DNA from 3 places in the Neobacillus canaveralius genome. Region 3 is predicted to be linked to each of the others. Evidence: predicted binding sites of a transcription regulator. Region 3 holds the regulator's gene; each other region holds the start of a gene.
The links. Region 3 encodes Rex, which represses fermentation and respiration genes when NADH is low (regulators of the CRP and FNR family bind a similar motif). Its sites were predicted from a motif close to TTGTGAAATATTTCACAA; they were not measured.
Positions count from the first base shown of each region.

Region 1 (2,274 bases), on a different contig from region 3:
CTTACTGTGACAACATCATCTATATTTCCATGTTCGATTGCATAAATGGCTGTCGCAATTTTCGTCAAACTAGCAGGATATAATCTTTCATTTCCATTCTTATTATATAAAATCGCACCCGTTTCTGAGTCTACTAGTACGGCAGCTTCACTTTTAATCCCTAGGGTAGTTTTTTTTGCTGCGTATACGTTAACTTGGTTTGATAAGATGAGCATTAAGATAATAAAAAATGAGACTAATTTAGACAATTTCAACATCCTTACTTTTTATTTATCATCTGATTTTATCAAAATATCTTAGGAAGTAAATATTTTCACAATAATTGTTAATCAACCGAAATGAGTTTGGCGTTATTCTGAAATAATTGCAATTAAATTCAGGTAGAAAACAAAGAACTAGCAATAGAAAAAATTTTAAAAAAGAGACAAGTTTCCCTCCCTTATCTGCATAAACATGAATTAGGACAAATTATTGGGGGGTTAATAATGAAATTTTTAGTTTTAAAGAAAGATACACTTATTTTCATTTTAGTAACAGCTTTCCTATTAGTAACCATTTCTGCTTGGTTTTTGTTAAAAGCAGGAGATACTACCGTATTTAATCAAACCTCGAATGAAGAGATCAGAGAAATTCATATGGTTACAGTAGAGTTTAACAGTACTACCAAAGATGGAAAGGAAATTGAAGTTTATCGCTGGGATCCAGGTACTATCCAACTAGATGCAGGAGAAAAAGTAAACCTATACATTAGTGGTGTTAATGGGGAAGAGCACCCATTCTATATTGAAGGTACAGACATCAAGGGTACTGTCAAAAAAGGTGAAGAAACAATGGTCCCTCTTCAAATTGATAAAGAGGGTACCTATCGTTTAATTTGTGAAGTTCATGGAGACAGAGACCATAATGGTCCAATGATTGCTGACATTATCGTCGATTAAAGCAGGAGATTTCTCTCCTGCTTTTTTCATTTCAAATAGAAGTTGTTTCATAGGTTTTCACTATTAAGATGTTGATATCATCGTGTTTTTCTTATATAACAGTTTGTGGATTTTCCTGAATAATTATAGTACAGATTTAAATCTGTTCATAAAATGTTCAAAAACAGCATGAAAAAAACCCTTAAAAACAAGACTTCACAATATGTTAACAATATCTGTGCTTTCTTTCACAAAAAACCTGTTACACTCTAGTTAAGAAATAACAGCAACACTGTTATATTAAATTTCCTACAAAATTACGAGGTGAAATTATAATGGAACAATGGAAAGGTTTTACTAAAGGAACATGGTCAAAAGAAGTTAACGTTCGTGATTTCATATTAAAAAACTATAATCAATACGAAGGTGACGATAGCTTCCTGGCAGGTGCAACTGACGCAACAAATAAGCTTTGGGAACAGGTAATGGAACTTACCAATCAGGAACGCGAAAAAGGCGGAGTCCTCGACATGGATACTGAGACAGTATCTACGATTACTTCTCACACTCCTGGTTACCTTAATGAAGAACTTGAAAAAGTTGTTGGAGTACAAACTGACAAGCCTTTTAATCGTTCTATGCAGCCTTTCGGTGGAATTCGGATGGCAAAAGCTGCTTTAGAATCTTATGGTTATGAATTAAATCCTGATATTGAAAGATTCTTCACAGAGTTCCGTAAGACTCACAACCAAGGTGTTTTCGATGCATATACAGATGAAATGATGCTGGCACGTAAAGCAGCAATTATCACCGGTCTTCCAGATGCCTACGGTCGCGGCCGTATTATCGGTGACTATCGTCGCGTTGCACTATATGGTGTGAATTTCTTAATCAAGCAAAAACAACAAGATCAAAAAAATACAAGCAAGGTAATGACTGAAGACAATATGCGTCTTCGTGAAGAAATTGCCGAGCAAATTCGTGCATTAAAAGAATTAAAAGAAATGGCAAACAGCCATGGCTTTGATATCTCGCAGCCGGCAACGACTGCTACTGAAGCATTCCAATGGTTATATTTCGGTTACTTAGCGGCTATCAAAGAACAAAACGGTGCTGCCATGAGTCTTGGACGTGTATCTACTTTCTTAGATATTTATGTAGAAAGAGACCTTTTAAATGGCTCTTTAACTGAAGAAGCAGCACAGGAATTAGTTGACCATTTTGTTATGAAGCTCCGTCTAGTAAAATTTGCTCGTACACCTGATTATAATGAATTATTCTCTGGTGACCCAACTTGGGTAACTGAGTCTATTGGCGGTATGGCGTCTGACGGTCGTTCATTAGTAACTAAGAACTC
Region 1 covers NZ_JBDFLL010000001.1:2,161,998-2,164,271, reverse strand. Annotated here, with positions in the region: gene ABC255_RS11095 (D-alanyl-D-alanine carboxypeptidase family protein) at 1-248, opposite strand, end outside; gene ABC255_RS11090 (cupredoxin domain-containing protein) at 486-938, shown strand; gene pflB (formate C-acetyltransferase) at 1,253-2,274, shown strand, end outside.
Region 1: pflB (formate C-acetyltransferase) is a predicted target of Rex. The motif match lies at 1,154-1,171, and genes of this name have one in related genera.

Region 2 (2,274 bases), on a different contig from region 3:
AGCGAGATTTCTTAAATGTTCAGAATATACCTTGTGTTCTCTTGGGCTACCTGCAATTATCAACCGAATAGTAGGGTCAGCTTTAATAAGCTCCGGCATAACTTCTAAAATATAATGAACCCCTTTAATTTCAACCAATCTACCTACATAAAGCAGAACTTTATTATTGGAAACACCTAGTTCTTGTTTTATGATCTCTAATGGTGCGGTACTGTCTAGCTGCCATTTGGGTTTAAATTGATCCGTATTGACTCCTAAATAATTAACAAATATTTTATTTGTATTACAATTAGTTTTTTCTATTAAATGATTTCTTAAAAAACGGCTATTTACAACGATTGCATTAGCCTGATCTAAATAATATGGCAGCATTTCATCTTTCATGTATGGGGGAGAGATAAATGTCACTGAATGCAGGCTAAGGATAATTTTAACATTTGGTATTGCCTGACGAATGTATTTTACAAATCTAGGGCGGTTCTCAATTTGAATAATATCGGGCTTATCCTGTTGCAGCTGCTCAACTATTTTTTTTATATATGTTTTGGTATTAAAGTGATACCGATAATACGTTAAATTCCCTTGTCTTTCGATAAAGGATTGGTTTTTAGTTTTCTTTCCAAATATGTTCACATCTACATATTTCTGAAGAAGATTGGATGTATTTTGTACAACTAACTCAACAGAACTAGATTTATTACCAGGAATCGGATAAACGCCTGGAGTAATGATAGCTATTTTAAGCCTCGACACCTCATTTGCACTCCTTTCTGAAACCCTTATTATACTAACTTACGCACCGAGGATAGAAAGGTGTGGACAAGTCTTCAATTATTTTTAAAGTTAATGAAATGTTCACAGCTTATTATGCCTTATTGCGTTAAAATAAAGTCGAAATTAATAATATGTGATGTACTTCACAATTAGAGTAATAAGAAAGAAGGAAAAATAGTCATGTCATTTTACAAGCCCGATCAAATACTAGAAATTTCAATTAAAAATGGAATTAAAAAGACTAGTTATCCATTATTAACAACAATTTTATTAGGTTTCCAGGCGGGTGCTTTTATTTCATTAGGATTCCTGCTCTATATACGTGTTACTGCTCCCTTATCCGAAGGTTTATCTGGACTTAGCGCAATTTTAGGTGCCTCTGTCTTTCCGATTGGGCTCATCCTTACATTAATAGCAGGCGGAGAACTTCTCACAGGAAATATGATGGTCGTTCCATTAGCACAATTCGCAAATAAAATTAACACTAAGCAAGTTGTGAAAAACTGGTTTCTCATCACAGTAAGTAATTTTCTAGGTGCGATTTTCGTTGCTTACTTTTTTGGACATATTGTAGGATTAACAGAAACAGGCGTCTATTTGGATAGCACTGTTCATATTGCTGAACATAAGGTAGATGCTACCTTTCTTCAAGCTTTTGTCTCAGGTATCGGGTGCAACTGGCTTGTGGCTGCAGCAGTGTGGTTATCATATGGAAGTGAAGATATGATGGGCAAAATCGCTGGGATTTGGTTCCCAACCATGGCTTTTGTAGCGATCGGTTTCCAACACGTTGTGGCCAACATGTTTGTCATACCAGCAGCGATTTTTGCTGGACATCTCACATGGATGGATTATTTAGGTAACTTTATTCCGGTTTTCTTAGGAAATGCCGTTGGCGGAGCACTCTTTATTGGAATGGCGTATTGGTTTGCATATAAAAAGAATGAATACACTGTAATCGAAGGAACTAAAAAGACTGGAATCTTTGACAAAAAAATACGAATTAAACCAGACAGCCTGCAACAACATAAAAAAAGCTGAAACGATTTCGTTCCAGCTTTTTCATATTTCTACAAAGACTACCACCGTGCAGTCAACATTTTCTTTCTAGTATAAAACTCTACACCATCTGTCCCATTTGCATGAAGATCCCCGTAAAAAGAATCTTTCCATCCTGAAAATGGAAAAAACGCCATAGGTGCTGGCACACCCATGTTAACACCTAACATTCCTGAATCAATCGTTTCCCGAAATTGTCGAACGCTTCCCCCATCTTTCGTATAAATGCAGGCACCATTTGCGAATCTAGATTTATTGGCAATTTCAATGGCTTCGATTAATGATTTTACACGGATAACCGATAAAACAGGAGCAAAAATTTCATCCTCCCATATTTTCATTTCTTCTGTAACCTCATCAAAGATCGTAGGACCTACAAAGAAGCCTTCGCCATTTACTGCACCATCTTCCCTGCCGTCACGAACAAGCTGAGCTCCTTCT
Region 2 covers NZ_JBDFLL010000001.1:2,892,301-2,894,574, reverse strand. Annotated here, with positions in the region: gene ABC255_RS14555 (glycosyltransferase family 4 protein) at 1-753, opposite strand, end outside; gene ABC255_RS14550 (formate/nitrite transporter family protein) at 955-1,815, shown strand; gene ABC255_RS14545 (CoA-acylating methylmalonate-semialdehyde dehydrogenase) at 1,854-2,274, opposite strand, start outside.
Region 2: ABC255_RS14550 (formate/nitrite transporter family protein) is a predicted target of Rex. The motif match lies at 906-923, and genes of this name have one in related genera.

Region 3 (2,274 bases):
TTCACCCTTGCACTAGTTATTATTCTTTTTCTATTACGCACAGAATTAAAGAAACCAGGGTTGAACGAAAGAGGCAGTTCCTTTGGCTTTTCTGCCGTCTGGGCTGTATTTGGTGTATTCCTAGCCCTATTTGCCCAAGCTCTTGCTGCGAATATTGAACGGCTTATCGGGGTTGAGATGGGCTCAGAAAACACACAGCAAATTCTCAACATCATTGAGTCCTTTCCTCTCGCCATCTTAGTTAGTTCAGTAATAGGACCCATATTAGAGGAAATCGTGTTTCGGAAAATTATTTTCGGTGCTCTCCACAAACGGTTTAACTTTTTCTTCTCAGCACTAATCAGTTCTGTCATTTTTGCCTTAGCCCATATGGAGCCGCATCATGTACTTCTCTATTCGGCAATGGGTTTTACTTTTGCATTTCTCTATGTAAAAACAAAACATATCCTTGTACCGATTTTTGCCCATGTTGCCATGAATACATTAGTTGTCGTCATGCAGTCAGTATATAAAGATGACATTGATAAAATTCTTCGTGAGGCAGAAGGTATTCAAAACTTTATCGGAGGCTTTCTATGAGACGTTCACCCTTGTTTTCCGGAGTCATTTATATTGTTCTTGGCTGCTTATTTACTTATTTTGCGATTGAAGATGTCACCCTAAACGGATGGGGATTTTTCAGTTACCTGCTCGTTATACTTGCTACCTTTGACTTCGGATCTGGCTTAAGAATGATTTTCTTTTACAATAGATATAAAGACAAAATAAAGAAATAACGATTTAAAACGGGCTTTTAAACATTACAGCCAAAAAAAGACCTTTTCACTTTACGTAGTGGAAAGGTCTTTTACTTTACTTTATTCTTCTACTTCCTCTGTAGGGTAGTGTTTCAGGAAGTAAATAAGTGATTGTAATTCGACTGCCAAGTCGATATGATGCACCCGAATGGAGGCAGGAACATTTAATCTTGCAGGTGTAAAATTCAATATCGCTTTAATATTGGAATTTACAAGTCGATCTGTAATTACCTGTGCCACTGGAGCAGGTACCGTCAGGATGGCAACATGAATATCATCATTACTTAAAACCTTCTCGAGCTCATCCATATGATACACAGGTACATCCCGGATTGTCGTTCCCATTTTGTTCGGATCAACATCAAAAGCACATTCAATTTTTGTATTATTATTTTTTAAAAAGTTATAATTTAGAAAGGCCGTACCAAGATTACCTACACCAATTAACGCTACTTTTGTTAATTCATCTTGATCTAGTGTTTTCCGAAAGAAGGTTAATAGGTAATTGACATTGTAGCCATATCCCTTTTTTCCTAAGGCTCCAAAATATGAAAAGTCCCGGCGGATCGTTGCCGAATCCACCTTCACTGCCTCACTTAATTCTGCTGACGAAACCCTCTGTTTACCGGAAGAATGCAGATTCTTTAAAAATCGATAATATAAGGGCAGCCGTTTTGCTGTCGCTTGTGGTATTTTCATCGTCTCATTACTCATATTCTCCCACCCCCTATAGATAGTTTAATCATTTATCTAATTTGTTCCGTCCTATGGAAATCTCCGTTTTTTCCGCCGGTTTTCTCGACCAAATAGGTTTTTCCAATTACCATACCCTTATCCACTGCCTTACACATATCATAAACAGTCAGCGCACAAGTGGATGCAGCTGTTAACGCTTCCATTTCAACACCTGTATTTCCTTTTGTTTTAACTGCAGCGGCTATATTTAATGTATAAGCAGACTCGTTTTCTTTTTCCCATGAGAAGGATATATTGACTCCTGTCAAAGGTATAGGATGGCACATCGGGATTAAGTCCCATGTTTTCTTTGCCCCCATAACAGCAGCAACTTGAGCCACAGCAAGAACATCGCCCTTTTTCATTTCATTATTTGTTATTTTATCATAAATTTCTTTACTAACCGTAATGCTGGAATGAGCAAGTGCCGAACGAGCCGTCTCTGGCTTATCGCTAACGTCCACCATTTTCGCTCTTCCTTCTTCGTTAAAATGAGTAAATTCAGACATAAACAATATCCTCCCACAAAAAATCATACTATATTTTTCACAATTTGTCTGTGAAACTTTGAGCGAATGATGAAAAATTTACATTTTTTTCTTTCCGGATATTCTGTTATTTTTTCCAACACCATGGCACTTTATTGCCGTCATGGTTGGAATAAGGTACACTTAATTTAGTAATAGAGGTGAAAAACAATGATATTATTACAAGTTAATCAACTAGCAAAATACTATGGTGC
Region 3 covers NZ_JBDFLL010000002.1:128,681-130,954, forward strand. Annotated here, with positions in the region: gene ABC255_RS28835 (CPBP family intramembrane glutamic endopeptidase) at 1-579, shown strand, start outside; gene ABC255_RS28840 (YdiK family protein) at 576-776, shown strand; gene ABC255_RS28845 (redox-sensing transcriptional repressor Rex) at 858-1,511, opposite strand; gene moaC (cyclic pyranopterin monophosphate synthase MoaC) at 1,544-2,041, opposite strand; gene ABC255_RS28855 (ABC-F family ATP-binding cassette domain-containing protein) at 2,231-2,274, shown strand, end outside.